2 regions of the Gordonia terrae genome follow, and region 1 is predicted to be linked to the other one. Evidence: predicted binding sites of a transcription regulator. Region 1 holds the regulator's gene; the other holds the start of a gene.

Region 1 (16,114 bases):
TTCTTACATCTTTCGCTCCGTCGGGTCATATCGCCGAATTCGGGACGAAACGATCTTTAATCGTCCTCTAAACTACGTAATGTGCGTTCGACGATTTTCGCCGCCGCATGCGGGTGCGTGTCGCGCATCACGAGCGAGAAAAGAGGGCGTCGCCATCGGGTACCTGGAACGCGAGGGCAACGAGGCGCGGCCGACCGCACGTTTCCGGGCGCTTCGCCACGGGCCGATGTCCGACGAGACCTCCGGCCACCGCGACCTCTACGACGACGCCGATCATGTCCTCGAACAAGTGCGTATGCGCGAGTGGCATGTCCGCTTCACGATCGCCGTGCTGGTCGCGGTGTGCGGGGTACTCGGAACGATTGCACTCCTCACACCGAGCGGCACGCAGGGTTCCGTTCCTCGCTCGATCGCGCTCGGGATCGTCGTCGCCTCGACCATCCCGATGGCCTTCGTCGTCAGCCGGGTTCACCTCGGCGTGATCTGGTGGACCAAACAATCCTCGGTCCGGGGATTCAACACCGCATTCGTCCTGTGGGCCGACGCCGTCCTGACCGTCGCTCTCGTCGCCATCACCGATATCGTGCTGGCCCAGTTCTGCGCTGTCATCTTCGCGGTGATCGGTTCTTACGTCGCCCATTTCGTACGCAGTGTGGTCGCATACGCGCACATGATCTACTCGAGCATCACCGTGTGCGCTCTGGGAATTGTCTCCTGGTCCGACGGAACCCCGTTCATGAATGTGCTGTTCACCTCGCTCGCACTATTGGTCGCGACCAATGGCACGACGGCTCTCCATCGCAGTTACACATCCGATTTCCAGCGATCGCTGAAACATCAGCTCATCATGGCCAACACCGATTCACTCACCGGGTTGTTGAACCGTCGTGGCTTCATCTACGCGGCCACCACGATGCTCCGCCGCAACCCCGCCGTTCCGTTCGCGCTGATCGCCGCGGATGTCGATCGTTTCAAGGGCATCAACGACGAACACGGGCATGCGACCGGTGACGACGTCCTGCAGCGGGTCGCGGAGATCCTGCAGGGCGCGAAGGCCGAACACGCAGTCGTCGCGCGGCTCGGCGGCGACGAGTTCGCGATCGCGACACTCGCGGACGAGGGCTCGGTGCGCGCTCTCGCCGAACGCATCCGCACCCAACGCATCACGACTCGCGGCGGTGCAACGGCCTCCATCAGCCTCGGCATCGCCGTCGGTGTCACCCCCGGCGGCCACATGTCCTCCGACGACGCCGACGCGTTCATCAGGGGCGAGTTCGACGTCGCCGACGAGGCGCTCTTCGACGCCAAGGCCGCAGGGCGCGGCACCTACGTGGTGGCGGGCCGGTCGACCTCCGGACCGCCTACAGGAGCACGCCCGGATTCAGCAGACCGTCGGGGTCGAGAGCCCGCTTGATCCGTGCCGTCAGTTCCATGACGTCGGCCCCGACCTGATCGGGCAGCCAGCCCTTCTTCAGACGTCCCACCCCGTGCTCACCGGTGATGGTGCCGCCCAGACGGATCGCGAGATCCATGATCTGACCGAAAGCGACCTGCGCGCGTTCCGCCTCGTCGGGGTCGGCGGGGTCGAAGACGATCAACGGATGGGTGTTGCCGTCGCCGGCGTGGGCGATCACCGAGATCATGACCCGATTGCCGGCCGCGATCTCGGCGACCCCGTCGATGAGCTCGGGCAGGGACGGCAGCGGAACACCGACGTCCTCGAGCAACAACGATCCCAGCTTCTCCACGGCCGGGATCGCCGCGCGGCGGGCCGCGGTGAACGCCTCCCCCTCGGTGGGGTCGTCCGTCGCGAAGACCTCCCCCGCCCCGTTGCTCTCGAACGCCTTCTGGATGAACTCGACCTCGGCCGCACCGGCGGCCCCCGGAGCGTCGGACTGGGCGACGAGGAGCGCACCGGCCTCCCGGTCGAGGCCCATCCGCATCAGGTCCTCGACAGCGTTGATGGCCACCGAATCCATGAACTCGAGCATCGCCGGCCGGATCTCGGCGGTCACCGCCAGAACGGCCCGGCTGGCCTCGTGCACCGAGGAGAAGACTCCGACAACGGTGCTCGCCGGCCCCTGCGGCGGCAGAAGTCGCAGCGTCACCTCGGTGATGATCCCGAGGAGTCCCTCGCTCCCGACGAACAATTTGGTGAGCGGCAGCCCCGCGGAGTCCTTGAGCTGCTTGCCCCCGACCCGGACCGCGCGGCCGTCGGCGAGCACCACCTCCAGACCCAGGACGTAGTCCGTGGTGACGCCGTACTTGACGCAGCACAGTCCGCCGGCGTTGGTGGCAACGTTCCCGCCGATCGAGCAGATCTCGAACGACGACGGGTCCGGCGGATACCAGAGCCCGTGAGCCGAGGCCGCCGCCTTGACCTCCGCGTTGAACAGGCCGGGCTGCACGACGGCGGTCCGCGTCGCCGGATCGACCTCGATGTCGCGCATCTTCTCGGTGGAGAGCATGATCGCGCCGTCCACCGCCGTCGATCCCCCGGACAGGCTCGTACCGGCGCCCCGCGTGATGATCGGGACGCCGTTCGCCGCGCACCAGCGCACGGTGTTCTGCACCTGCTCGGTGGTCGTCGGCCGCACCAGCGCGAGCGGAGTGCCCGCCGTCGGGTCGGCGGCGCGGTCCTGCCGGTAGCCGGCGAGGATGTCGGCGTCGGTGACCACCATGCCGTCGGGGAGGGAAGCGGCCAGCGAACTCGGGTCGGCACTCATCCGTTCAGAGTATTCGCCACGCCGACGACCACGGTTTCAGTTTGATACATGGCCGGACGCGGCCCCTGCCGGGACAATGAGCGTCGTGAACGATTTCAATGCGACCGTCATCAACGAGTTCCGATCCAACAACGGACATGTCGAGACCGCCGGCTTCGGCAAGAATCTCGTGCTGCTGCACACGCTGGGCGCCAAGTCCGCCGAGCCGCGGATCAATCCCCTCTTCGCGCTTCCCGACGGCGGCAGCTGGCTGATCATCGGGTCCTTCGCAGGGTCACCGAAAGCCCCCGCCTGGGTGCACAATCTCCGTGCCCACCCCGATTCGGTCGCTGTGGAGGCACCGTCGGAGGACGGCGTCGAGCGCCTCGACACCGCGGTGAGCGAAGTCGAGGGCGACGACTGGGAACCGGCGTGGCAGAAGTTCATCGAGGCGTCCGAGCAGTTCCTGAAGTACACCGAGACCGCACAGGGTCGCCGATTCCCGATCTTCCGCCTGACCCCGACTCGCTGACACCGGCTCGCTGACACCGGACTTCCCGTCGCACGAGGATCGGCACAACTACCCTGTCAGGGGTGTTCGAGGTTGGTGAGAACGTCGCCGGCTTCACCATCGACGACTTGCTCGGTGGCGGGGCGAGCGCGGATGTGTTCCGGGTTCGGGATCTGCAGGATCGGTGCGATGGGCCGATTGCCCTGAAGGTCCTGCACCCGAACGCGTCCGATCACGCGCGAGTCCGTGAGCGCTTCGAACGCGAGTTCGGGATCGCATCACTGCTGGACCACCCGCACATCGTGCGTATGCTCGCGCACGGCGAGATCGCCTCACCGCGTGGGTCGCTCGGCCCACGACACCTGCCGTCGATGTGGCTGACCATGCAGTACATCGGCGGACCCGCCGCGACCGCACTCGTCCCGGAGCGTGGCGACGAACCGGACATGGGCACCATCCTGCGCGTGGCGACGCAGATCGCCGGGGCACTCGACTACGCGCACGCCCAGGACATCCTGCACCGCGACGTCAAGCCCGCCAACATCCTGCTCTCCCGCACCCCCGACCCGCGATCGGGAGACGGCGCACCCCGCAGTGCCGATCCCCCCGATGCCTACCTCTCGGACTTCGGGATCGCCCAATTCCTCGACGACACGCGGCCGCTCGCCCGCAACGGACGCGTCCAGGGTTCGATCGGCTACGCCTCACCGGAACTCCTCCAGGCCCAGAAGCTCACGCCGGCAACCGATTTCTACGCGTTCGCCTGCACCCTCGTCGAACTCATCACCGGCACACCGCCGTATCCGCGCAACACCGCCTTCGCGATCACGCATGCGCACCTGAACGACGACCCGCCGAAACTCACCCGGCGCCGCCCCTGGTTGCCGTCGGCGACGAACTCGATCTTCGCCAAGGCGCTGGCGAAGAATCCCGAGGACCGGTACCCCTCGTGCACGGCGCTGGTGGAGATCCTGACCCGGCTCATGCGCGACGTGCCCGTACCGGAGCCGGCGCGGCGCTCGACGTGGTGGACTCGGACCCGCTGAGCGCTCAGCGCGTCGGACCGTCGATGGAATACACGCGGAACGCTGTGTCGCGGAAAACTTTTCGCAGGGCCTCCGAGCCCCACTGGGAGACGCAATCGGCGAGCGCGCCCACGAGGACGTCGACCGCGGCGTTGGGCCGATCGATCGGGTAGTTGGACCCGAACATGATGCGGTCGGACCCGAAGTGGGTGATGACATGCTCGACGAAGGGACCGATCATCTCGGCGAGGGTGGCCTGGCCGCCGATGTTGCCCCAGCGTTCGTGACCGTAACCGAGGATCGGCATCGCCAGGCCGGACAGCTTGACCACCACGTTGCGATAGGTCGCAAGCGTCGTCATCCGCTCCCGCCACAACCGCCAGATGTCCGCGCGCGCAGCCGCTGTCGCACCGGTGCGCACCCCCACAGGACCGAAGACCCCGGCCGGTATGCCGAAGTGGTCGAGGATGATCGTCGTGTCCGGATACTCCCGGGCCAGCAGGATGACGTCGTAGAGCTGGTGTGAGTAGACCGACGCCTCGAAGACGAGATCGCGGCTCGCGAGTTCGGCGAACCCCTCCAGGAACGCCGTCGAGGACAGTAGGTTGTCGGTGTCCCCGCCGTCGCGCACGCGCGGATCGGGATGCCGCGATGCGACGATGCGGATGCCGCGGAACCGCGGGGACGCCGCGAACTGCTCGTCGAGCATGTCCGCGAACGTCCGGGTGCGCGGATCGCCGTGCGAGATGACGGCGCCGAGACGCGGCGTGCCGGCCTGACCGAACGGCAGACTCTCCAGATACCGCGTCTCCTCCACCGCGGTGCTGTCCACCGGGGGTTCGGTGGCGTCGGCGGCCTCGCGGCGCCAATGCGACTCGACGTGGACCACGGTGTCGATCGGCACCCCCACCACGGTCGGGACCAGCGCCGCGTCGGTGGCGTACTGCCGCGGCTCGTAGGCCCGGGCGACGGTGCGCGGGGTCAGGATGTACTCGCGGTCGGCGCGCGAGACCACCAGGGGGAACACCCGGTCACCCAGGGTGGGGAGGAATCCGTACAACCTCGACGCCCGCGTGGCCGCCCACGGGGTACGCCGCGGGTTCCAGTGCTGCACATGGGCATCAACGATGCCCGTGAGGACCCCTTCGAGGGACGTCATCCCCGTACCTTGCCACACCTCATCACTGCCCGACATGGGATGCCGGATCCTGAATTGTGCCGTGTCGAAGGACTAGTGTGGGTCTCTTGAACCGGGTGGGGACACGAGCCGCGACGGAGGTGTGATCTTTTCGATATGGCGACACATTCGCGCCATGCGCTGCATCAGCTGCGGACGGCTGTCAATCGGCACCCCGACCGGTTCGTCACCAACGTCTACACCCGGATGTTCGCGATCGACCCGGACCTGCGTGACCTGTTCGGTGTGTCGATGGCCGCCCAGCGGGTCGCCTTCCATCGCGTCATCGACCATGTCCTCGAAGCGATCCCGGCCGAGTCCGGCCATGCCGAACTCGTGGAGTTCCTCGCGCAACTCGGACGCGACCATCGCAAGTTCGGGGTGCAACCCGAGCATTACCACGTGATGTACGCGGCGCTGATGGGCGAGTTCGGCAGCCTCATGACCGGATACTGGGACGCCGAGACCGAGCAGACCATCTCGCAGGCGATGATGCTGGTGACCGGGGTGATGCGCGGCGCGGCCGAGAGTGCGACCCATCCCGCGCGCTGGACCGCCGAAGTCGTCGAGAAGTACCGGATCACCCGCGACCTGGCGGTCGTCCGGCTCCTCGCGCATTCGCCGCTGACCTTCAACGCGGGGCAATACCTCGAGGTGCACACCCCGCAGTGGCCGAAGCAGTGGCGCAATCTCTCGCCCGCCATCCCGCCCAACCCGGCGGGAGAGCTGGAGTTCCACGTCCGCGCGGTGCCCCGGGGAACGGTCAGCACCGCGATCGTGAGCGAGACCAGCATCGGCGACGTGTGGACGCTGGCCCAGGGCCACGGCACCTTGCATGTCGACCGCGACAGCAAAGTCCTGATGGTCGCCGGCGGCACCGGACTCGCGCCGCTGCGGGCACTGTTGATCGAGATGTCCTCGCGCGTGGATTCGCCGGAGACGCACATCTTCTACGGGATGCGCCACCCGGGCGAGCTGTACGACCTGACGGTGCTGCGACGCATCGCGTCGACCAATCCGTGGCTGCGCGTCACCGCCGTGTCCCAGGAGCGGACCGATCCGTGGTGGATCAACGCGGTGGCCACGCCCGCCGAACTCGGCGTCGACCACGAGATCGGCACACTGGCCGACGTGGTGGTCCGGGCAGGCAACTGGGAGAACCACCAGGTGCTGATCGCAGGGTCGCCACAGATGATCGAGAACACCCGGCGCACCCTCATCATCGCCGGTGTGCGGGCCAGCCGCATCCAGCACGACCCCGTGTTCTAGGACCGCTCAGGGGACCTCGAGGCTAGGCTCACCGGCGGCCGGGGACGTGACCGTCTCGGTTTCGGTCACGGTGTACGTCTCCGGAGCCGACTCGGTGACCGTCTCCGTCCGCGTGACGGGGCGGGGGGTGCGCGTGACGGTCGTCGTACGAACGCTGGTCTCGGTCTCGGTTTCGGTGACCGTCGCCTGCTCGGTCGAGGTGACCGCCGCGGGGGTCTCGGTCACCGTGACGGGGGCCGGTTCGGCGATGGTCGACTCGGCGGTGAGGATCAGCGTGATCCCGACGGCACCGAGGAAGACGGCGGCCCCGATCGCGGCACCGACGAACCACCATCGGCGACCGGTCGACGTCCGGGCGGCGACGGCAGTGGTTGCCGGCGCGACCACCGCGGCGTCGGCAGCGCCGAGTGCGGAGGCGAGCGACGGATTGTCCGCCACCGTCACCGGCCGCTGTGACGCGTACTCGAACGCCGGCGCGATCCCGGGGAGCTGAGCACCGGGGCCGACCACGATCACCGAGGTGATGTCGCGACCGCGAGGCAGCCTGGTGACCGCCGTCGCGAGCTGCGACGCCGCCTCCGGGTCGGTCATTGAGGCGACCTGGCCCGGCGTGAAATCTGCGGTGCCGAGGACGGCGCCGGACGCGGAGTCGACGGTGGCGAGGGTGGTGCCGGCCGCGGGCGCGGCGTTGCGATCAAGATCGACGACGGCCACCACCCCGCCGCGGGTCGAGTGGGTACACGCGATCTCGGCGAGAGCGGCGGCGTATCCGGTGACGACGACCTTGCCCGACCAAGACGGCCCGGTGCCCGCGCCCGGCGCGAAGACGCGAGCCAGATGATCGCGAACGTCGGCGCGGGACGCCGAGATGCCGATCCGGTCGACCTCGACGGGCACGGAGTCGACGAGTTCGACGATCGCGGCTTCGGCACCGGCGGCCGACGCATCGGGGAGGTCGACCAGGTTGCTCGCCAGGATGTGCCCGTCGGCATCGCGGACCACCGAGCTGATCTGATCGTCGACGACGGAGATGCCCAGGACCACGAACCCCGGCATCGGACCGTTCCCCGGTACCTCGGACATGGTTCACCTCCCGTCGCCGACCTGCTGTGGCGTTCTGACCCGCAAGCCTAGCGGCTGGGGGCCGGACGCCGTGCACCCGGCTGTGCGAGGTGTACCGCTCAGATCGGCTCGGCGGGATGCTGGGTGTAGGCCGCGTCGCGGACCGCCTCGTCGGTCTCCAGGCCCGCACCCAGCGCGCCGCCGACGGTCGCGAGTGAACAGGTCAGCCAGGCCACCTCCAGGTAGTCGGTGAAGCCGGCCGGGTGACCGAGCGTCGCACCGAAGACCTGCGGCACCACCAGGCAGAGTGCCCCGACCGCGGACAGCACGAACAACGCCGCGTAGAAGGCGGCGACGCCCAGCACCACCGTGATGACCGTGACGATGTTGAACAGCGCCACCTGTTCTCGCGTCTGACGCGAACTGCCGCGTTCCCAGAGGTCGGCACCGATGATGAGTGTCGCGGTGATCGCGACGATCGAGCCGAGTGCGACCCCGGTCAGCCGGATCGCACCGAAAGTGTCTGCGAGCAACCAGATGTCGGCGGTCACCAGCGCGAAGACCCCGGCCGCGATGGCCCCGGTGAGCGCTCGGCTGAGACCGAGCGCGAGACGCCACGGACGATTGGCCCGCACCATGCCGGTGAGCAGACGCAGGTTCCCGGTCAGCACACGTGCGGTGAAGGCGGTGCCCGCCTCGTCGACGTCGGTCCCGAGCTGCCGGACGCGATGGCGGAGCGCCGACCGCGCCGGCGACTTCTGGTGTTCGCGGAGGTCGTCGGCGTCGGCACCGAGGAGTTGCCCGACGAGTCCGATGATGGTCCCGCGTGCCCGTTGCCGTACTCCGGTCGCGCCGAGTGCCGGCACCGAGAGGACCGCGACGCCGTGCACCGCGTTGGCATGCGCCACGACCGGACGTTTGCCGACGTGCAGCGGCAGGTCGGTCAGACAGAGCACCAGATCCCATTCGTGTTCGAGCAGAAGGTCTCTGGTGGCGTCGACGATCTCGGCGTCACCGGCCGGTGGTTGGACGACGCCGGCCTCGAGGAGCTCGAGCTGCCAGCGGGCGCCGGGGAAGGTCGTCTGGATGTGGTCGGTCAGGTCGGCCTCGACCAGCTTGCGGGCGAGACCGATGGCCTGGCCCGGCGCGGCGACGACACCGAGGACGACGACGGGTTCATCCGGGGAATCCGGCCCGGGCGGCGGACCGGCGGAAGAGTCCATGGATGGTTCCGGATTCAGGCGAACCGGCCCGCGAGAGCGCGGAGGGTGCTCTCGATCCCCTTGCCGTTCTTCTTGTCGTAGCCGATGAGTTCGATGATCTTCGGCAGCCGGAGCGTCGAGTAGTCGAAGGTCTCGGTCACGGCGGTGGTGGTCGGCGAGGTCGACTCGAGCTCCCACCGCCAGCGGTGACCCATCGGATGCTGCCACTCGACGACCCGGCCGGGTTCGAAGTCGGTGACGGTGGAGGTGATCTTGTACGGCACGCCGTACTGCTTCATCCCGACGCTGAAACGCGCCCCGCGGGTCAGCGTCTCCGGCCCGCTCACGGGGGTGTCGCGCACCGTGCCCGAGCCGTCGAGCTCCGGATGCCTGTGCGGGTTCGACACGAGCGCGAACACATCGGCGGCCGGGGCGTTCACGACGACCCGACGCGAGACCTTGTGCGGCCCGGCGTCGACGGTGGTGACGGGTTCAGAAGCCATGCGGTCAACGTTACGCACCTCTGCGGGCCCGCGCCGAAACCACGGCCGGGCACCAGGACGCCGGGCCCGGTGGGCCGTCAGTCGGTGGTGCGCTTGCGCCGCGGCTGCCACACGACGAGAGCGTTGGTGCGCGGTACGGGCACGAGTTCGCCACCACGCCGGGCCCGCGACGCCTGCACCTCGTCGGTGAGTTCGCGGACGCGGTGCTGGAGCGCCTCGACCTGATTGCTGAGGTCGATGATGCGCTTGATACCGGCGAGGTTGACGCCTTCCTCCTGCGAGAGACGCTGGATCTCTCGCAGGAGTTCGACATCGCGGGACGAGTAGCGGCGTCCGCCGCCACTCGTCCGCTGGGGGGTGACCAGACCCAGTCGGTCATAGGTGCGCAGGGTCTGCGCGTGCATACCGGCGAGTTCGGCGGCCACCGAGATCAGAAAGGTCGCGCCGTCGGCGTCGAAGTTCTTCTGGCCGGCCATCGCTCATCGCCCCCAGTCCGCCCGCGGATCGAAACCACTCGCCCGCTCGGCCTGGTCGTAGGCGCGCATCGCCTCGACCGCGGCCTCGTCCAGCTTGTTCGGGACCGCGACCTTCACGGTGACGAGCAGATCGCCTGCCCCGCCGGAGCGCTTGGGCACTCCGCGACCGCGCACGCGCAGCGTGCGTCCGTCGGTGGTGTTCGGCGGGATCTTCACCCCGACCGATCCCTCCAGGGTCGGCACCGAGACGGTCGCTCCGAGAACGAGTTCGGAGATCCGTACCGGCAGTTGCACCCGAAGGTCGTTGCCGCTGCGGGTGAACTGCTTGTGCGGGGTCACGTGCACGACGACGTAGAGGTCGCCCGATGGGGCGCCACGCCGGCCGGCCTCGCCCTGTCCGGCGAGCCGGATGCGTTGTCCGTCCTCGACGCCGGCGGGGATCCGCACGTTGATGGTGCGCGCGCGGACCTTCACCCCGCTGCCGTCGCAGTCGGTGCATGGATCGTCGATCCGCGAACCGGTGCCCTGGCAGTCCTGGCACGGCTCACTGAAACCGAATGCGCCCTGATTGCGGCTCACGAATCCGGAGCCGTTGCAGTTCGCGCACACCCGCGGACTCGTCCCGGGCTTGGCGCCCGAACCGTGGCAGGTGGTGCAGGGCGACGGGCTGGTCACCCTGAGTGGGACGGTCGTGCCGAGCGCGGCATCGGAGAACGAGAGCGTCGTCTCGGTCTCGAGATCCTTGCCGCGACGCGGGCGGCTCGCCGTCGAAGTACGTTGCGTTCCGCCGCCGCGGTTGAACAGTCCGTCGAAGATGTCGCCGAAACCGCCTCCGCCGCCACCGGTCTGCGCCCCGCCGAACAGGTCGCCGAGGTCGAAGTCGTTTCCGCCGCCGGTGGTGTAGGTGTTTCCGCCGCCGGGGAAACCGCCCGGGAAGCCGTTGCCGCCGCCGCGGAATCGTCCGCCGGCGAACATGGCGCGCGTCTCGTCGTATTCCTTGCGCTTCTCGGCGTCGCCGAGCACGCTGTGGGCTTCGGACACCCGCTTGAAGCGCTCTTCGGCCGCGGTGTCACCCGGGTTGGCATCCGGGTGCAGCTCGCGCGCGAGCTTGCGATAGGCCTTCTTGATCTCTTCAGCCGAAGCGTCAGAAGCAACGCCCAGGTCCTTGTAGAAGTCGTGTTCTAACCACTCACGTTGTGGTGCCACCAGACGTCACCTCCTTTGAGTTCTGTTGTCTGGGTTGGTTTTTTCAGTTGGGGACACCCGCTCCCCGAGGTGCGAGCCGACCATCTGCTCCCTGAGGTGCGAGCGAAGCGAGCCACGAAGGGTTCGTCGCCCTTCGTGGCTCGTCGCTTGCGCTCCTCGCACCTCAGGGATCAGTGGTGAGTTCGCCCACTCAGGATCGAGCGACGGTCGCTCTATTGTGCACCGGGTGCGTCGCCCGCAGGGGCGGGATCGGTGACCGTCACCATCGCGGTGCGGATCACCTTCTCGCCCAGGCGGTAGCCGCATCGGTACACCGATCCGATCACCGGATGCGCCCCGGTGCCGTCGTGCTGCACGGCTTCGTGGAGTTCGGGGTCGAACTCGTCACCGGCCGCACCGAAGGCCACGAGACCTTCGGCGGCCAGCACCCCGGTCAGCTTGTCGGCGACCGAACGCAGCGGACCGCTGTCGAGGTCGCCGTGCTCGCGGGCACGGTCGAGGTCGTCGATGATCGGGAGCAGCTTGTCGATCAGGATCTGCTTGCCGTAGGCGACCGAACCCTGCTTCTCCTCGGCGGCACGCCGCCGGAAGTTGGCGAATTGGGCTCGCTCGCGCTGCAGGTCGGCGGTCAGTTCGGCGACCCGGGCATCCGGTTCGCCGGCTGCCCCGTCCGCCTGCTGCTCGTCACTGGCCTGCTCGTCGGTCTGGGACTCCTCTGCGACCGGTCCGGCATCGGCCGGGCCGGGGCCGGCGGCCGGCTCGTCGCGCACCTCACCCGTTTCCGGGTCGATGCGACGACGGTCGGTCACCGTCACCGGCTCCTCGCCGGACCCATTCGCCGAATGGGCTCCTGCGGTCACTTGTTCTCCTTCGAGTCCGCGTCGTCGACGACCTCGGCGTCGACGACGTCCGGGTCACTGTCGGCCGCGGCGGCCTCACCGTTGGGGGACTCGGCAGCGGCGTTGGCGTAGATCGCCTGGCCGAGGGCCTGCGACTCCTCCGACAGCTTCTCGATCGCGGACTTGATCGCTGCGGTGTCGTTGCCCTTGAGCGCTTCCTGCGCTCCGGCGACGGCCGCTTCGACCTTCTCCTTCAGCTCCGCCGGGACCTTGTCCTCGTTCTCCTTGAGGAACTTCTCGGTCTGGTGGACCAGCGACTCCGCCTGGTTGCGGGTCTCGGCCTCCTCGCGGCGCTTGCGGTCCTCGTCGGCGTGAGCTTCCGCGTCCTTGATCATGCGGTCGATCTCGTCCTTGCTCAGGCCGGAACCGTCCTGGATGCGGATCGAGTTCTCCTTGCCGGTGCCCTTGTCCTTGGCGGTGACGTGCACGATGCCGTTGGCGTCGATGTCGAAGGTCACCTCGATCTGCGGGACACCCTGCGGTGCGGGGGCGATGCCGCCGAGCTCGAAGCTGCCGAGCAGCTTGTTGTGCGAGGCGATCTCGCGCTCACCCTGATAGACCTGGATCTGCACCGACGGCTGGTTGTCCTCGGCGGTCGTGTAGGTCTCCGACCGCTTGGTCGGGATGGTGGTGTTGCGCTCGATCAGCTTGTGCATCACGCCGCCCTTGGTCTCGATACCGAGGGACAGCGGGGTGACGTCGAGCAGCAGCACGTCCTTGACCTCACCGCGGAGCACACCGGCCTGCAGTGCGGCACCGACGGCGACGACCTCGTCCGGGTTGACGCCCTTGTTGGGCTCGCGGCCACCGGTCAGTTCCTTCACCAGATCGGTGACGGCCGGCATACGGGTCGAACCACCGACGAGCACGACGTGGTCGATGTCGCCGACGGAGATGCCCGCATCCTTGATGACGGCCTGGAACGGTGCGCGGGTGCGCTCCAGCAGATCAGAGGTGATCTTCTGGAACTCGCTGCGCGAGAGCTGCTCGTCGAGGAACAGCGGGTTCTTGTCGGCGTCGACGGTGATGTAGGGCAGGTTGATCGAGGTGCTCTGCGAGCTCGAGAGTTCGATCTTCGCCTTCTCGGCAGCCTCACGCAGACGCTGCAGGGCCATCTTGTCCTTGGTCAGGTCGATGCCCGAAGTGCTCTTGAACTTCTCGACGAGCCAGTCGACGACGCGCTGATCCCAGTCGTCACCACCGAGGTGGTTGTCACCGGAGGTCGCACGAACCTCGACCACGCCGTCGCCGATCTCGAGCAGCGAGACGTCGAAGGTACCGCCACCGAGGTCGAAGACCAGGATGGTCTGTTCCTTCTCGCCCTTGTCGAGGCCGTAGGCCAGGGCGGCCGCGGTCGGCTCGTTGACGATGCGGAGCACGTTGAGGCCGGCGATCTGACCGGCTTCCTTGGTGGCCTGACGCTGTGCGTCGTTGAAGTAGGCCGGGACGGTGATGACCGCGTCGGTCACGTCCTCACCCAGGTACGACTCGGCGTCGCGCTTGAGCTTCATGAGCGTGCGCGCGCTGATCTCCTGCGGGGTGTACTTCTTGTCGTCGATCTCGACGGTCCAGTCGCCTTCGCCCATGTGGCGCTTGACGGAGCGGATGGTGCGGTCGACGTTGGTGACCGCCTGGTTCTTTGCGGGCTGGCCGACCAGCACCTCGCCGTTACGCGCGAACGCGACCACCGACGGGGTGGTCCGTGCGCCTTCGGCGTTGGCGATGACGGCGGCTTCGCCGCCTTCGAGCACGGCCACCACCGAGTTGGTGGTACCGAGGTCGATTCCAACAGCACGAGACATGTTTGGCTTCCTCCTAGTTTGCGGGTGTGCACCCGAGTCCTTGTCCCGAGGTCTCGAGACCGCGGGGATGTCGTGGTGAAACTCTGCGGGACCGGACTTCAGTGCGTCCGACTCATGTCCTACTGAAAAAGCGGGTCCGAGTCAAACCTACTTGAGTCTGGATCACTCAGGTTTCTCGAAGTGTGTAACGGGCCCCCTCGCCGGATTGTTCCCGGATCGGCCAAAAAAGTTGAGCGGGGTCCGCTCATGCGGTCCGAGCCTTGACACCCGGGGGTCGGCGCGGCAGATTTCAACAGGAACCATATGATTCAACTTGGAGCAGCCGTCAACGCGGCGCCCCACGAGACTCGAGGACGGCCGATGACGCCACGCCCGCCACTACCCGACGCCGCTTCGCCCGAACGTCCTCTACGGATCGCCGTGTGGGGACCGGGTGAGGTCGGGGGCGCGATCATCCGCGCCGCCGTCGCCGATCCCGCCTTCGACATCGCGGGCGCACTCGTCCACAATCCGAAGAAGGACGGCCGCGACATCGGCGAGCTGGTGCGCATCGACCCCATCGGGGTTCCGGCCACCACCGACCGCGACGCGATCAAGGCACTCGACGTCGACTGTGTCGTGGTCACACCTGCGCCGGCCGCGGTGCTCAAGGGCCTCGACGACGACGTCGTCGACCTGCTCGCGTCGGGGAAGAACGTGGTCGCCACCGCGGCCTATCACAACGTGTCGATGCCGAACTGGATGAGCCCGTTCCGCAAGTCGCCGCAGCAGCTGCTCGAGGCATGCCAGAAGGGCGGTTCGACGCTGCACGGGACCGGCGTCCATCCCACGTTCATCGTCGAACGGCTGGCGATGACGATGGCCACGGCGATGTCGTCGGTCAGCCACGTCCGATCGGTGGAGGCGGTCGACTTCACCAGCGCGGGCTCGATGTGGGGCGGTCTCGGCGCACTGGGCTTTGGCGCCGACCTCGATTCCCTGGGCCCGGATTCGCCGGTCGCCCGCGGGGGCGATCTCTACTACGGCGACCTCACCGGCAACGTCGCACATGCGCTCTACGGTTCGGACAGCTCCGAGGTCCGCGTCGAGACGTCGCTGCGGGGCCTTCCCGCCGCCGCCGACGCCCAGGTCGGCAAGACAACCATCACGAAGGGAACCGCGGCCGCACTGCACCTGACCCATCGCGGCTACCTCGGCGATCACCACTTCTTCACCAACGAGGAATGCTGGTACCTTGCCGCCGCAGACGTCGTCTACCGCGGCGACGATCTCCCCTTCGGCGGGTTCACCAGTCCGATCGCCTATACGCTCGTCGTGAGCGGCGAGCCGGCCGAGATCCGCACCCAGATGGAATTCGGTGTCGGTGCGGGCCACACGAATCCGATCACCACGGCATCCGTGCGAGCGGTGCTCGACTCGATCCCCGCGATCGTGGCCGCCGAGCCGGGAGTGCTCATCGACGACATCGGCCCGCACTACAAGCACGACGACCGGGTCCGGCTCTCGTGAGCGACTCGACGCGGCCCGAGGTCGAGGCGTGGAACGGTCTGGTCGATGCGCTCCGGACCGCGGGCGACAAGCTCGCCTCGGACACGGCCGGCCTCAGCCCGCTCGAACAGGCCGATGGTTATCGCGCCCTCATCCGCGGATTGTCGAATCAGTTGTCCCGCTTCGACGTCGACCGAGAACGGCCCGAACTGGTGTCGTTCAACGGGTGGCGTCACAAGTTCCTGATGGACAACCCGGATTTCCGCTACTGGGTCGCCGACGTGCGAAGCGATCGGTCATATCGCATCCGCGGGAATCGCGGCGACGCCGTCTACGTTTCGATCACCGCCTACCGACGCACCGGAGGTATCGGTTCGGGCGGCATCAGTTCGGAGTCGACCGCCCGGATCGACAGCGACACGATCGTCTTCGACGACGACGGGTCGTTCGAGATCCTCGTCGGCGGTGATGCCGGGATGGACCGCGGCGCAGACCATCTGGATCTGCCCGAGAAGTCCTCGGTGATCTGGGTGCGCTTCTTCCACGACGACGCCTCCCGCGGCGAGGCGGGACGGTGCTCCATCGAACCGCTCGCCGAACCACCCACTCCCCCGGCGCTCGACCCGGCGAAGTTCTGCGCGCAACTCGGCACGCTCGGCACCATGACGTCGATGTTGCCGACGATCTTCGAGGCGTCCACCAAGGACGACCACGATCCCCCGAACACGATGCGGCACTGGTCGGAGATGTCCGGCGGCGCGGTGTTCACCGAACCGGGCATCCACTACG
Region 2 (16,114 bases), 190 kb from region 1:
GGTTGAAGAGCGGTCGACGCCGATTCACCGCTCCGGCGCGATGAGGTCAGCACTCAACCCCGTCAACGGAAGCCACTGCGGCGCAGACCCAAACAGCTGTCGGAAAGCCCGGTGTTGTTCGAGCCCGCGGGCCGCGGCGGCGCCGTCGCCCCGATCGGTCGACGTGGACGTGCCCGGGACGTGCCCCGCGGGACCTCGGGTGCGGTCGTCGCGGTCACCGATGACGCAGGTACCCGTGACGACGATTCCCCTGCAGCACAGACCGACCCGGTCGCGCGAGAGCGGGCGATCGGACTCGCCAGACGACTCCGACTCGCACGTCCCGTGGAGACACGGAACGCACGCCGCAGCGCCAACGGTGTACTCACGAGCCAGCGTTGGCGGGGTGGCTCCGATGAGCTCGATCTCGACGCGACCCTCGAGGCACTCATCGGCAACCCGATTCCTGAGGACGACGACATCCGCGTGCGCGAGCGCGTCCGGCGCCGACGCTCCATCGTGCTGGCGGTCGACGTGTCCGGCTCCGCCCGCGGCGAGCAGGTCCGCACCGCGGCCGCGACAGCCGGCGCACTCGCCGGTGAACTCGGTCGCGACGACCTCGCCGTCATCGCCTTCTGGTCCGACGCCGCGCTCATCGTCCCTCTCGGCCGACCGGTCACCACCGAACAACTCGTCGACGAACTCCTCGCACTGCCCGCACAGGGCCTGACCAACGTGGCCTTCCCGCTGCAGACCGCCCTCGAACAGTTGGCCGACGCACCTTCGGCCGACGCTCGCGTGATCCTGTTGAGCGACTGCGTCCACAACGCCGGACCCGACCCCCGGGACGCGGCCGGCCGGTTGCCCCGCCTCGATGTGCTGTTCGACATCTCCGGTGAACATGACGCCGAACTCGCACAAGACCTGGCGCTCATCGGCCGGGGGCGGTGCCGGCCGATCCGGGACCACCACGACGTGGTGCCCGCCCTCCAGGCGATCTTCGCCTAGGCGGTGGCGGGCAACCAGCCTTACCACACGGCACCGACAGAATTTGATCACTCAGATCCATTGCACACCAACACTTTCGGTGTTGTCAGACGGCCCAGGTCGTGTACACTCGAAAGCACATTCGCATCAACGGCTCCCGGGGGAGGTGACCGTCATGACAGATACCCAACGACACGATGGCACCGGCGTGCCGTCCCCTGGTGCGGTCGAGTTGGTGGCCGAACTGCACGCGATTCTCGACAAACTGCAGACCGTCGACCTATCGCCGTGCACCGATGCCGAACTCGCCGACATCGCAGCCGACACCGAATGCGCCATCGCACGACTTACCGTCGCCGGCGACCGGCAGATCGATCAAGTCGAAGCCCGTGACCTCCCCCGCAAGGCCGGTTGCCGAACGCTCATGCAGTTCATGACCCACCGGCTGCGAGTGTCGAACCCGACGCGTCGCCGCAAGCAGATGGACGCCACCGCCACCCGCACCAGCCTCGGCGGTGACATCTTGGAGCCCGAACACCCCTGCCTGGCTGAGGCATTCGCGCGAGGCGCCGTCGGCACCGCACACGTCCAAGCCGCCCTCGACGTCCTCGACCGGATCCCGAACGCTGTCGACCACGACGTGAAAGTCGCTGCGGAACGGCAGATGGCCGAGATCGCCATCGATCACACCCCGGCCGACATCACCCAATTGGGCGCGCGCTTGTTGGCCCATCTCGACCCGGACGGCACACTGGCCGACGACACCGACCAGAAACGACGCCGCGGCGTGTGGATCGGGCGGCAACGCGCCGACGGCACCGCCACCATCTCCGGCACCCTCAGTCCTGAACTGAATGCCCGGCTGACGATGATGTTCGCGGTCTGGGGCAAACCCGGACTCAACAATCCCGACGACCCCGCCTCACCCAGCGGACCGGCCGGCACCGCCGACCCCGACGCCCTCGCGCTCGCAGCCGATCGTGACGGCCGCACCCTCGCCCAGACGAATCACGATGCGCTCGACGCCGCACTCACCGCTGGCTTTTCAGACGGGATTCTCGGAAAGTCGCACCGCGGCCTGCCCGCCCATCTGATCATCAAAGCCGACCTCAATGATCTGATTCGTGAAGCCGGGCTCGCCACCACCGCCACCGGCACCCTGCTGCCCATCCCCGACCTGATCGCGATGGCCGACGAGGTTCAGCCGTGGCTCGCGATCTTCAAAGATCACACCGCCGTGCCACTGTACTTCGGGCGCGGGAAACGCTTGGCAACCCGCGAACAACGCCTCGTCTCCTTCGCGCGCCCCGACGGCGAAGTGTGCTCGGCTCCCGGGTGCGATCAACCCGCCACCCACGTCGAACTCCATCACGCCCACAAGGATTGGGCCAAGGGTGGTCTCACCGACATCGACGACCTCGCACCCGCCTGCCCGCGACACAACCGCATGGTCGGCGACCAACCCGGCCAATACACCACCCGGATCGAACGGTCCGGACCCGACGAAGGCCGCTGCGTCTGGCGGTTGAATGCCGAGCCCGGCGCGCCACCCAACCCCGAACACATCAACCGCCGACCCGACATACCCCGGCGATTCGCAGAACATCTGAACACCGTGCGCACCGAGATCCACGGACCGCCAACCCGGCCCGACGATCAAGCACGCCAATCATGGCTGACAATCAGCCACGTCATCGACGTCCGACCACCCCGACCCGGACCACCCTCACCCCGGCCCTCGCTCGTCGAAGCACACCTCATGGAGCTACTCGCCACCCTTTGAACCATGCACAACGACAAAGGGACCCATCCCGAAGGATGGGTCCCCTGTCTTGCGATGAACTCCGCTGGGCTGAGATCAGCCGAGCACCAACGAGTCTCCGTCGGCACTGACGTTGACCGGCACCACGTCACCGTCGCGGATGTCTCCGGCGAGCAGTTGCTTGGCGAGCTGGTCACCGATGGCCTGCTGCACCAACCGGCGCAGCGGGCGCGCACCGTACAGCGGGTCGAATCCACGTGCGCCCAGCCATTCCTTGGCCTTGAGCGACACCTCGAGGTCGAGGCGACGCTGCGCGAGGCGCTTCTTGAGCTGGCCGAGCTGGATGTCGACGATCGACACCAGTTCCTCCGGGCTCAGGGCATCGAAGATCACCACATCGTCGAGACGGTTGATGAACTCCGGCTTGAACGCCGACCGCACCGCCATCATCACCTGGTCCTTGTCGCCACCCGCACCGAGGTTCGAGGTGAGGATCAGGATGGTGTTGCGGAAGTCCACCGTCCGGCCCTGGCCGTCGGTCAGTCGGCCTTCGTCCAGCACCTGCAGCAGTACGTCGAAGACGTCCGGGTGGGCCTTCTCGATCTCGTCGAACAGGACCACCGTGTACGGACGACGCCGCACCGCCTCGGTCAGCTGGCCGCCGGCCTCGTACCCGACGTAACCGGGCGGGGCACCGACGAGCCGTGCGACGCTGTGCTTCTCGCCGTACTCACTCATGTCGATGCGGACCATCGCCCGCTCGTCGTCGAACAGGAACTCGGCGAGCGCCTTGGCGAGCTCGGTCTTGCCGACACCGGTGGGGCCGAGGAACATGAAGGAACCGAGCGGCCGGTTCGGGTCGGCGACGCCCGCGCGGGCACGACGCACCGCGTCGGACACCGCCTGCACCGCGTCCTTCTGGCCGATGACCCGGTGTCCCAGTTCCTCTTCCATGCGCAGCAGCTTGGCGGTCTCACCCTCGAGCATGCGTCCGGCCGGGATTCCGGTCCACGCCGACACGACCTGGGCCACATCGTCGGGTCCGACCTCCTCCTGCAGCATCACGTCCTGTGACGGATCGGTGCCGGTCTTCTCGATCGCGGCCTCGAGTTCCTTCTCCAGGCCGGGGATCTTGCCGTACCGCAGCTCGGCAGCGCGCCCGAGATCACCGTCGCGCTCAGCCCGATCAGCTTCGCCGCGAAGGCGTTCCAGCTCCTCCTTGAGGTCGCGGACCGCGTCGATGGCGGTCTTCTCCGACTGCCACCGGGCGGAGAGCTCGTTGAGCTTCTCCTTCTGGTCGGCCAGCTCGGCGCGCAGCTTCTCGAGTCGATCCTTCGACGCCGCGTCGGTCTCCTTCTCCAAGGCGACCTCTTCGACCTCGAGTCGGCGGACGATCCGCTCGACCTCGTCGATCTCGACGGGACGCGAGTCGATCTCCATCCGCAACCGCGACGCGGCCTCGTCGACGAGGTCGATGGCCTTGTCGGGCAGGAAGCGCGAGGTGATGTACCGGTCGGACAGCGTTGCGGCAGCGACCAGTGCGGAGTCGGTGATGCGCACACCGTGGTGCACCTCGTACCGGTCCTTGAGGCCGCGGAGGATGCCGATTGCATCTTCGACCGACGGCTCACCGACGTACACCTGCTGGAAGCGACGCTCGAGTGCGGCGTCCTTCTCGATGTACTTGCGGTACTCCTCGAGGGTCGTGGCACCGACCAGCCGCAGCTCACCACGGGCGAGCATCGGCTTGATCATGTTGCCGGCGTCCATCGCGGAATCGCCTGTCGCACCGGCACCCACGATCGTGTGCAGCTCGTCGATGAAGGTGATGACCTGTCCGGCCGACCCCTTGATCTCGTCGAGCACGGCCTTCAGGCGCTCCTCGAACTCGCCTCGGTACTTCGCGCCGGCGACCATCGATCCCATGTCGAGGGAAATGACGGTCTTGTTGCGCAACGACTCCGGCACGTCGCCGGCGACGATGCGCTGGGCGAGGCCTTCGACGATCGCGGTCTTGCCGACGCCGGGCTCACCGATGAGGACCGGGTTGTTCTTGGTCCGACGGCTGAGCACCTGCACGACGCGACGAATCTCGGTGTCGCGGCCGATGACCGGGTCGAGCTTGCCCTCGCGGGCGGCCGCGGTGAGGTCGGTCGAGTACTTCTCGAGAGCCTGGTAGGTGGATTCGGGATCCTCGGAGGTGACCCGCGCGCTGCCGCGCACGGCGACGAACGCCTCGCGCAGGGCCTGCGGCGTCGCACCGAGGTTGTGCAGCAATTTCGCGACATCGGAGTCGCCGGTCGCCAGACCGACGACGACGTGCTCGGTCGAGACGTACTCGTCGTCGAGTTCACCGGCCAGCTGCTGGGCTGCGGTGATGGCCGCGATCGATTCACGGGATAGTTGAGGCGTCGAGCTGGCGCCGGACACCGTCGGCATGCGATCGACCAATCCCTGGGCCTGCGCACGAACGCTCGACGGGTCCACGCCCACTGCCTTCAGCAGTGGCGACGCGATGCCGTCGGACTGATCGAGCAGTGCCACGAGGATGTGGGCCGGTCGCACGTCGGGGTTTCCAGCGCTGGCCGCCGCCTGCACAGCAGCGCTCAATGCTTGCTGCGTCTTGGTGGTGGGGGTGAAGCTGTCCACTCGCGTGCACCTTTCTCTTTAGTCCAACAGGCTCAAGTATGAGCCATACGTGGTCTACAACGCCAACAGAGTTGAGTCCATTCCGCTCATGTTAATTGGGCGTGCGATCTGCATCACTCCTTCCCGCGTCGGCGAGCAGGTTCGCTCTCCGCGCGTATCCGACCTCCGGCAGCGTCGATGGGCACTATTGATGCATGACCGCAGACAGCTCCGCACCGGAGAACGCGACACCGTCCGATTCTGACGCGGACTCAGCAGTGATCTTCGTACTCTTCGGGTCGACCGGCGACCTCGCGAAGCGGATGGTCCTGCCGTCGCTGTACGAACTCCACCGCCGCGATCTGCTCCCCCGCGGATGGCAGCTCATCGGCAACGGGCGGGGCGACCGCACCGACGACGAGTTCCGACAGCACGTCAAGGATGCGATCGAGGAGTTCGGTGCGGACGGGTCGGGCTCGTCGGACGAGTGGAAGTCGTTCGCCGAGACCATCCGGTTCGCCGGCGGCGGGTTCACCGCGGACGACCCCGGCCGTCTGCTGGAGGTGATCGACGCCGCCCGCAACGCCGTCGGGGACACCGCTCAGCTGGTCCACTACCTCGCCCTCCCGCCGACCACTTTCGTCGACTACACGAAAGCCATTGCCGCGCATGGTCTCGCGAAGGGTTCGCGGGTCGTCTACGAGAAGCCGTTCGGGACGTCTCCCGACGGATTCCGGGCACTCGACGAAGCGGTGCACGAATCCCTCGACGAAAAGCAGATCTACCGGATCGACCACTTCCTCGGGAAGGAGAGCACCCAGAACCTGCACGTCCTGCGCTTCGCCAACGGACTGTTCGCCGGGGTGTGGAACCGCGAGCACGTGGCCGAGGTCCAGATCGACGTCCCGGAGACCCTCGACATCGCCGACCGCGCCGCGTTCTATGACGCCACCGGGGCCTTCCTGGACATGATCGTCACGCACCTGTTCCAGGTGGCGGCCGAGGTCGCCATGGAACCTCCGGCGTCGCTCGGCGCCGACGACCTGCTCGACGCGCGGGAGTCGGTCATCGCGGCCTTCCGTCCGCTCGACCCCGCCGAAGTGGTCTACGGCCAGTACGAGGGGTATCGCGACACCAAGGGGATTCCGGACGATTCCACCACCGAGACGTTTGCGGCAGTCCGCCTGTGGGTCGACACCGACCGCTGGCACGGCGTCCCGTTCCTGCTCCGGACCGGCAAGATGCTCGACCACAGCTCGCAACGACTCAGCCTCGTGTTCCGCGCCCCCAGCGACGGTCCGCTGACCGATACCCCGGAGGACGGCACCGTGCTGACCTTCGACCTGGCCGGTGACGGTGCCATCGATCTGGCCGTCACGGTCAAGGAACCGGGGTCGGGCACGGACCTCTCCGTCGCGCACATGACCGAACAGCTCGACGAGGTGGCCGACGGCCTGTCGCCGTACGCGCGACTCATCGTCGACGTGCTGCGCGGTGACCGATCGCTGTTCACCCGGCCCGACGGCCTCGCCCACGTGTGGGAGGTGGCCGCGCCGGTGCTGGACAATCCGCCTGCTCCGCAACCGTATGCGGCCGGATCGACCGGCCCCGCGGCCGCCGACGACCTGTGCGGCGGGTCCGGCTGGATCTGAGGCGCGCCGGCTCTACTCGCCGAGGCGCCGATCGAGATTGATGGCCGCGCTGATGAGGGCGAGGTGGGTGAACGCCTGCGGCATGTTCCCGAGTTGTTCGCCGGTGAGGCCGACCTGCTCGGCGTACAGGCCGAGATGATTGGCGTGGGTGAACATCTTCTCCAGCGCCAGCCGGGCGTCGCCGAGCCGGCCGGTCCGGGTGAGCGCTTCGACGTACCAGAACGAGCAGAGCGAGAACGTCCCCTCGGCTCCGTCGAGGCCGTCGTGTCCGCCGTCGGTGTCGTACCGGAACACCAGGGAGTCGCTCACGAGCTCTTCCTCGATCCGCTCGAGGGTGCGGACGAAGCGCTCGTCGGTGGGTGACAGCAACTTCACGGCGGGGATCAGCAGCAGCGCCGCATCCAGACGGTCGGAGTCGAGGGTCTGGACGAACGCCCCCACCTCGTCGTTCCAGCCGCGCTCCATGATCTGCACGAAGATGTCGTCGCGCGCCTTCATCCAGCCGGCGATGTCGCCGGGTAGTCCGCGCTGCCGGCTCATCCGGATCATCCGCTCGAGGGCCACCCACGACATCACGCGCGAGTAGACGTAGTCCTGCGGCTTGCTGCGCACCTCCCAGATGCTCTGGTCCGGACGGTCCCAGTTGTCGACGAGCCACCCGGCCACCGTGCACAGATGGGTCCAGGCCCCGTACGAGATCCCCGGTCCGTATTTGTTGTAGAGGTACACCGAGTCGATGAGCTCGCCGTAGATGTCGAGCTGGAGTTGGTCGGCGGCGGCGTTTCCGATCAACACCGGGGAGGTTTGCCGGTAGCCCTCCCAGTGGTCGAGTTCGGTCTCCTTCGGTGGTGGATCCCCGTCGAGGGTGTACATCAATCGCAGCGGCCCCAGATCTCCCGACTCGTCGGCACCGTCGTCGAACCGGCAGGTCAGCCAGTCCATGAACGCGCCGGCCTCGTCGGTGAAACCCAACCGGAGCAAGGCATACAGCGTGAACGCCGCATCGCGGATCCACACGTAGCGGTAGTCCCAGTTCCGTTCGCCACCGATCTCCTCGGGAAGCGCGGCGGTCACCGCCGACACCACTGCCCCGGACGGTTCGTGCGTCAGCAGTTTGAGTGTGAGCGCCGACCGATGCACCATCTCCCGCCACCGACCGGTGTACGACGACCTCGACACCCAGTCCTGCCAGAAGGCGACCGTCGCGGCGACGACGGCGGGCGAACTGTCGTGGTCGAGCAGCTCGTCGTCGACGGGGTCGGGCGCGAGGACGAACGTGACGCACTCGCCGGTTTCGACGGTGAAGTCGGCCTGCGCGTCCCGATCGTCCATCGTGTCGACATCGACCGTCGAGACGAGATGCAGCACCAGGCCGTCGGTCTCGAAGCGAACCCGACGCCCGTCCTCGACGACCAGCTTGTGTGCCTCACGGCCGTAGTCGAATCGCGGTGCGATCGTCACGCGAAATCGGACGGAGCCCCGGACACAGGAGATCCGACGGATGATCCGCGTCCGGTGGTCGGGGTCGTGTGGTCTCGCGATCGGCATCAAGTCCTGCACCTCGGCGACGCCGTCCTCGCTCAGGTAGCGGGTGACGAGCACGTTGGAGTCGGGCAGATAGAACTGGCGCGTGGTGACGTCGCCGTCCACCGGTTCCACCGTCCAGGCGCCGCCTCGTCCGGCGTCGAGCAACGAGCCGAACACGCTCGGCGAGTCGAATCGCGGACAGCAGAACCAGTCGATGCGCCCATCCACCCCCACGACGGCTGCGGTCCGCAGGTCACCGATCACACCGTGATCGGCGATCGGTAGGTAGTCGCCGGTGGCGTCGGCCGTCGTGGCGCCGTCGCATCGGGAAGTCGGATTCGCGTCCTCGCCGGATTCGGTCGCGGTGCTCATGGCGGCGATTCGGCGCGCGCCCTATCCCGGATGGGCCGCGACAGCCGAGCCCGATCCGATCGGCTTCGTCAATCCGGCCAACTGGAACACCCCGATATCGGACACTCGGATCCAGAATCACCCTCGACCGAAGGACGCACCCGTTGACGACAAGCGACGTGAGCACGAGCACGGCAGACGACGCCGCCACCATCTTCGCCGACGCCAAGGCCTACACCGACGAGCCGCGCCTGTACGCGGCGATGGCATATCTGCGGGCACACAATCCGGTACCGCGCGTCGACCACGGCCCCTACCGACCGTTCTTCGCCATCACCAAGCACGCCGACATCATGGACATCGAGCGCGACAACACCCTGTGGCTGAGTGAACCGCGTCCCGTGCTGACCACCGCCGCCGCCGACGATGTCGCACGGGCGCAGCTGGAATCCGGTGCGGGCCTGCGCACCCTGATCCACATGGACGATCCGCACCACCGCAAGGTCCGCGCGATCGGCGCCGATTGGTTCCGGCCGAAGGCCTTGCGCGACCTGCAGACCCGCGTCGACGAGCTCGCCAAGCGCTACGTCGACCGGATGCGCGACATCGGACCGGAATGCGACTTCGTCGAGGAGGTCGCGGTCGGCTTCCCGCTGTATGTGATCCTCTCGCTGCTGGGCCTGCCCGAAGCGGACTTCCCCCGAATGCATCAGCTCACGCAGGAACTGTTCGGCGCGGACGACGTCGAATACCGGCGAGGGGTAACACTCGAGGAGCGGATGGCGACGCTTCTGGACTTCTTCGCCTACTTCAACGAGCTGACCGCGTCCCGACGCGCTCACCCCACCGAGGACCTGGCCTCGGCCATCGCCAACGGCCTCATCGACGGGGAACCCCTGTCCGACGTCGACACCGCGTCGTACTACGTGATCGTGGCGAGTGCGGGCCACGACACCACCAAGGACGCCATCTCCGGCGGGCTCCGGGCGCTCATCGAGAATCCCGCCGAGCTCGACCGTCTCCGCCGCGAACCCGAGCTCATCGGCACCGCCGTCGAGGAGATGATCCGGTGGACCACGCCGGTCAAGGAGTTCATGCGCACCGCCGCCGCGGACACCTCGGTCCGCGGTGCACCGATCTCGAAGGGTGAATCCGTCTATCTCGCTTACACTTCGGGCAACCGGGACGAGGAGGTCTTCGACGATCCGCACACCTTCGACGTCGGCCGCTTCCCCAACAAACACCTGTCGTTCGGGTACGGCGTCCACTTCTGTCTGGGCGCGGCGCTCGCGCGGATGGAGATGAGGAGTTTCTTCGCCGAACTGATCCCGAGGCTCGATTCCATCGAGCTCGCCGGAACACCCGAACTCGCCGCGACCGTCTTCGTGGGAGGACTCAAACACCTTCCGATCCGGTACTCGCTGCGCTGACGGCGAGCGAGACCCGTTCGTCGTAGAAGCAGATGAGGTCGCGCACGGGCTCGGCATCGGTCAGCGGGTCGGTGTACGTCCACGCGACGTCGGACACCACATGGTCGCCGACGACCGCCGACCAGTAGGTCGCCTGGCCCTTGTACGCGCACACCGTCACGGTGTCCGACGGCACGAGAAGGTCCACCCGGACATCCTCGCGCGGGAAGTAGTGGCGCGGCGGCAGATGGGTTTCGAGCAGCAGGGTCGGGCGGCGGCTCTCCGCCAGGACCGTGTCACCCACCGTCACCACCACGTGTCTGCTGGTGGCAAGGCAGTCGATGCGCTGGAACGGATCGTGCGGGTGACCGATCGCCGTCTGGTCCTCTTCGCGCCATTCGTCGAAGGCCGACCAGTCCAGGAGAACGTGGCCGGCGAGGTCCGGATCCCGCGGGCGGAACCCGGCGCCACGCAGCGTTCGTCCGTCGGCCTGCAGGTCGTAGACCGTACCGGGTGTCGTGTGAATCGCGAACGGGTCGTCGGGTGTCAGGATCGGCGCATGCTCGGCGACGGCGTCGACCACCTGCGGATCACCGAGCGGCGCAACGACATCGGCAGTCGGTACCGCATAGCATCCGACCACCCGGTAGGGCTCCCACACCTGGATGGCCGATGCCGAATCGACGACGACCTGCCCGTCGACCATCGCGCGCACCCGCCTGCGCATGTCGGCCCAGCGCAGCGAACCGAGTTGGGACATCGTGAGTTCATCCATCGACGTGGCCATGGTCCGATGGTCCTCCGATCACGCGGCACGCGCCAGGCCGCATCGGGTTCCCGGCAGTTCGCCGGTGGTGCCCAAGCGACCGTTCGGCGAGGCAGCGAAGAATTCGTCCACCTCAGCTCCGTGGAAGGGCACCATCGGGCTGTCGGGATTTGTTGGCCACGATTCACGGGTGTCGGACCTCTAAATCGGGCTTTGAACTGCGATGATGTGTGGATGGCGAAGAATTATCGGCCGGTTGATCGTGACCAGGTATTCCTGCTTCCTCCGGATATGCGGGACTGGGTCGGCCGCGATGACCCGGTATGGCTGGTGATCGCCACGGTGCAACGGATGAACACCGCCTCCGTGCACAAGCTGCGCAAGACCGGCGGTGTCGGGCGGCGTGGCTATGACCCGGACATGTTGTTGACCTTGCTGATTTGGGCGTGGGCTCATGGGCAACGGTCCTCGCGGCAGATCGAGCGTTTGTGCCATCGGGACCTGACCTACCGGGTCATCTGCGCTGGCGATGTCCCCGATCACTCCACGATCGCCCAGTTCCGCAAAGATGCCTCGGCGGTGATGGCTGATTTGTTCGCTGAGTCGTTGACGGTGTGCGCGCAGCTAGGGATGGGCCAGTTGGGTGTCGTCGCTCTTGATGGAGTCAAGATCGCCTCGAATGCCTCGCAGTCGGCCAACCGCACAGAGAAGCATCTGGTCAAAGAACGTCAGGCAGAGGCTCAACAGCTCCGCAGCAAGCTCAAAGACGTTGGTGCACAGTCGGATGCCGAACATGCCGCCAACGATGACGATGGCGATGGCGATGGCGGTGACGAGATCCCGCCGGGTCTCATCAATGCTCCCGGCGCTGAACGGCTCGCCCGAATCGACGCTGCGTTGGCTTCGGCTCGCGAGCACAACCAGGCAGCGCGAGACGCCAAGCCGACCCAGACGCGCGCAGAGATCAACCGTGATCACACGGTTCGGCGCCGCGCGGCCGAAGACGCCAAAGCCCAGCAGTGGGTGGTGGCCTACACCGCCCATCTCGCCGGTGACGGCGACTATCCAGGGGCGCCGCCGATGGCGGCGCAGCTTCAGGCCGCTGTGCTGCGGTTGAGCAAAGCACGTGCTGATCAGCAGACCAAGATCGATGCGTGGGAACGCAAACCGCGTAAACGTAGGCCGCCGAGCGCAGTTGATGACCACAGCTCAGTTCGACAAGCGCGCACACGTGTTAAGCGGGCCGAGGTCCTGGACGCGCAGCTGCGTGCCCGGCGTGTGGCCGAGGACGAAACCTACGCCGCCGCGATCGTGGCCGCCCGCAACCACACTCGCACACCACATCGGGCCAATACCGACACCCGCCGCAACATCACCGACCCGCAGTCCCGGGCCCTGTCGTTGCGTGGTGGTGGCTGGATCCAGGGATACAACTGTCAAGCCGTCACCAGCAGCGACGGCTTGATCATCGCGACCATGGTCACCAACGGGGCCATCGATACCCCACACTTCGTACCGATGATGAACAAGGCCGTCGCCGCCGCTGAACACATTCAGTCCCACCAGCACCCACCACCGGACACGCCGGGAATCGGGCTCTTGCTCGCCGATGCCGGCTACCACTCTGAAGCCAACATCACCGCCGCTGGACCCGACCGGCTCATCGCTTCGACCAAAACCCACAAACTTCGCGTGGCGCGCGCCGAACACTCCACCACCGAAACCACGGCATCCTCACCGGCCCAATCAGATACCGTCGCCACCCCGATCGAGGCAATGGCAACCCGATTGCTCACCGAAGAAGGCCACGCCGCCTACAGCAGACGCAGCCACATCGCGGAAACACCGTTCGGGTGGGCTAAACACACCCTCGGTTTCCGTCGATTCACCGGCCGCGGACTCGCACGAGCAAACGCCGAGTTCACCTTCCACGCCATGGTCAACAACATCTGCAAAGCCCTCACCGCCGGCCACCTCGCCACAACCTGACCCGTCACGGGGGCCACACCCCCTCACAGCCCAGAGCTCTCGTGATCCCCGGAGACCACCGGGAAGACCACCGGGAACTTCAAATCCCGACAGCCCGCCATGCCCTTCGGTCATCGTCAGCTGGACGAGAATTTCGGACCCGCCTCGCCCCGGTACGGTCCGACGTCATGGGCGAGGACAGACGGGCGCACCATCGCTGGACCGAAGCCTCGGCCACGATCGACGTCTCCGACCGTCCGTCGTGGGCGGAACTCTGGTGAGCACCAGCACTCTTCGCGTCGCCGCAACAGCATAGACAGCACAGCCGAGTGATTTACGAACCGTTTACTTTGCGGTATTCCGACCGAATCCAGATCAAATAATATTAGAACTGGCTCGGCCACAGCCCTCGCGACAAGGTCGTCGCGAAATCAGCCGGCTTTCCTTTCCGCTTCCTTGGACATACGAAGCGGCCTGCATTCGAGGAGCACCCTTTCGATGACCGACCCCTTGTTCGACGACGTCCTCGCACGTCTGGATCGCCTCGAGTCCCAAGACGCCATCCGCACCGTCAAGGCGAACTACATGCAGTGGGCCGACGACAAACGACGCCTCGGCATGGGCGGGTTGTTCTGGGACGACGCGATCTGGGAAGAGGTCGACGCCACAGGAGAGGCGATCGCCGGTGCCCGATGGGAGGGGCGCGACGCAATCGCCGAGATGTTCAACCTGAGCCCCGACCGGCTGTGGTTCACCGTCCACTATCTGACCAACGAGACGATCCAGGTGTCTGGCGATCGGGCGGTCGGCCGATGGAAATTGTTGGAGCCCTGCACTATCCGCGACGAAACAGCCGTATGGCAAGGAGGCCACTACGTGGACGACTTCACCCGGCGGGACGGGATCTGGAAGATCTCACACCTTCGCCTGACCTTGGATTTCCAGACTCCCTACGACGAGGGCTGGCTGCGACGCCGCCACCTCTCCGACTCGACGGCCCCGGCCTCATGAAATATGCACGCTTCGCCCAGGGCGGCGTTGTCGGTGTCGGCGTCGTCACCGCAGACGTCGTCCAGCCGATCGGTGAAACCCTGGACGACATCATCCGCGGCGCCCAACCCACACCTATCGGTACTCCGGTGCCGCTCGATGATGTCGGGCTGTTGGCACCGGTTCCCGAATCCAGCCGCGGCGTCTACTGCTTCGGCATCAACTATGTCGCCCATCAGCGAGAGTCGGCCGAGCACTTCGCCGCGACGGTTCCGTCTGACCCGATCGTGTTCTTCAAGACTCCGTCGGCCCTGACAGGACCCTTCGCCGACATCGTCACCGACGACGCGGTTTCTGCCCAGCTGGACTGGGAGGTCGAGCTGGGAGTGCTCATCGGTAGAGCCGGACGGAACATCGCGCCCGATGCCGTGGCCGACCACATCTTCGGCTACACCGTGGTCAACGACGTCACCGCACGCGACCTCCAGAAGCGGTTCTCGCAGTGGCACATCGGGAAGAACCTGGATGCGACGACACCGGTCGGACCGTGGATCGTCACCGCCGACGAGATCGCCTTCCCCCCTCGTCTCGAGATCGCGCTACAGGTCGACGGGGTGGTCAAGCAGCGAGCCGTCACCTCCGACATGATCTTCTCCATCACCGAGCAGATCTGCGCCCTGAGTCGCTACATCGAATTGCTTCCCGGCGACCTGATCGCCACCGGCACCCCTGCCGGGGTCGGCTTCACCCGCACTCCGGCCGAATTCCTCGCGCCGGGATCCGTGGTCACGGCGTCCATCTCCGAAATCGGCAGCATCGTCAACCCGGTTCGCCGGGAGATCGACATCGCATCACTCACCGAAACCCCCGCCGACCTCACAAGTATCGAAGGAGTCCGATGAACAGCGCCGTCTTCACCGAAGCCGAGACGGTCGGGTTCTACAGTCCCGCGGTGGTCGCCCCGGTCGGCGCGCAGCTCGTCGCGATTGCCGGCGTGCTGAGCACGGATGCGGCCGGGAACTCGGTCGGCACCGGCGATTTCGAGAAGCAGCTGCGAACCGTGTTCACCAACATGGCCACGACTCTCGAGGCCGCGAACTCCTCCCTCGTCGACGTCGTGAAGTTCACGACGTATCTCGTGGACCCCGACCACATCGCCGAGTTCTACCGCGTACGCGAACTGATCTTCGCCGACCTTTATCCGAACCGGCGCCCGCCCGGCAACACACTCTTGGTCGTCGCACGCCTCGTCCGTCCCGAGTTCCTCGTCGAGATCGAGGCCATCGCCACCACACACACCCCGCTCTCGGAAGGCTTCCCCCATGTCGGATAGTCCCATCTCCCCAGAGGTTTCCGGTGACACCGCCACCTACCCCAGCGGAAGCCGCCTCGTCGACTCCGGTCTGGTCGCCGACAACTCGGAGTCCGCCGGCGGCGGATCCGGCTCGCTCGCTCGCGGTTCGGCGGCGTCGGCCGGTGGCATGTGGATGGGTGTGAGCAAACTTCCGCCCGGACACCAGTCGGTTCCACATCATCACCAGGACCAGACCTCGATCGTCTGCATCGTCGACGGTGCCATGCGGTTCCGCGTGCATGGCCCTGACGGCGCCGAGGAGTTCACTGCCTCGGCCGGTCAGATCGCGGTCATCCCAGGAGGATTGGTTCACGAGGAGTTCAACGACCTCGACATCGAGTGCGTATGCGTCGTCACCCGCAACAACGAGAACCCAGTGGTACGGAACGTCTGATCACGAGCCGTCCGTCCCGCTCACAGCCCACATCCAGGAGCACCCATGAACACCATCCACCAGCTCGTCCAGGACGTCCTCGACCGTTTGGGCGTCCCCGATGCCGACTTCGCGGCGACCCGCACCATGCCCACCGAGGTGTACACCTCCGAAGAGTTCTTCGAGTTCGAGAAAGAAGCCATCTTCGCGAAGGAGTGGCTGTGCCTCGGCCATGTCAGCCAGGTCCCGAATGTCGGTGACTTCTACTCGATCACGGTGGGTGACGAACCACTGATCGTCACCCGTGACAACGACGAGAACGTCCGGGTGATGTCGGCCATCTGCCAGCACCGTGCCTATCCGGTGGT

Evidence for each region. The regulator HspR, encoded in region 1, represses chaperone genes until heat shock. The targets are predictions, from matches to a motif close to ANNTGAGTNNNNNNNACTCANNT.
Region 2: a site for HspR is predicted at 5,447-5,469, ahead of clpB (ATP-dependent chaperone ClpB). Genes of this name have one in related genera too.

The regions. Positions count from the first base shown of each region.
Region 1 is NZ_CP016594.1:4,999,526-5,015,639, forward strand. Features, by position in the region: gene BCM27_RS22150 (GGDEF domain-containing protein) at 227-1,414, shown strand; gene BCM27_RS22155 (FAD-binding oxidoreductase) at 1,362-2,726, opposite strand; gene BCM27_RS22160 (nitroreductase/quinone reductase family protein) at 2,812-3,237, shown strand; gene BCM27_RS22165 (serine/threonine-protein kinase) at 3,300-4,262, shown strand; gene BCM27_RS22170 (amidohydrolase family protein) at 4,267-5,400, opposite strand; partial or broken gene BCM27_RS22175 (FAD-binding oxidoreductase) at 5,527-6,687, shown strand; gene BCM27_RS22180 (hypothetical protein) at 6,694-7,770, opposite strand; gene BCM27_RS22185 (hypothetical protein) at 7,869-8,972, opposite strand; gene BCM27_RS22190 (SRPBCC family protein) at 8,987-9,454, opposite strand; gene BCM27_RS22195 (heat shock protein transcriptional repressor HspR) at 9,532-9,930, opposite strand; gene dnaJ (molecular chaperone DnaJ) at 9,934-11,136, opposite strand; gene grpE (nucleotide exchange factor GrpE) at 11,349-11,996, opposite strand; gene dnaK (molecular chaperone DnaK) at 11,993-13,837, opposite strand; gene BCM27_RS22215 (hypothetical protein) at 14,198-15,346, shown strand; gene BCM27_RS22220 (DUF1214 domain-containing protein) at 15,343-16,114, shown strand, end outside.
Region 2 is NZ_CP016594.1:4,811,274-4,827,387, forward strand. Features, by position in the region: gene BCM27_RS21295 (AAA family ATPase) at 1-6, shown strand, start outside; gene BCM27_RS21300 (vWA domain-containing protein) at 112-987, shown strand; gene BCM27_RS21305 (HNH endonuclease signature motif containing protein) at 1,142-2,749, shown strand; gene clpB (ATP-dependent chaperone ClpB) at 2,825-5,377, opposite strand; gene BCM27_RS21315 (glucose-6-phosphate dehydrogenase) at 5,572-7,008, shown strand; gene BCM27_RS21320 (glycoside hydrolase family 15 protein) at 7,021-8,907, opposite strand; gene BCM27_RS21325 (cytochrome P450) at 9,066-10,316, shown strand; gene BCM27_RS21330 (DUF427 domain-containing protein) at 10,282-11,082, opposite strand; gene BCM27_RS21335 (transposase) at 11,296-13,050, shown strand; gene BCM27_RS21340 (nuclear transport factor 2 family protein) at 13,528-14,040, shown strand; gene BCM27_RS21345 (fumarylacetoacetate hydrolase family protein) at 14,037-14,921, shown strand; gene BCM27_RS21350 (RidA family protein) at 14,918-15,352, shown strand; gene BCM27_RS21355 (cupin domain-containing protein) at 15,342-15,767, shown strand; gene BCM27_RS21360 (aromatic ring-hydroxylating oxygenase subunit alpha) at 15,813-16,114, shown strand, end outside.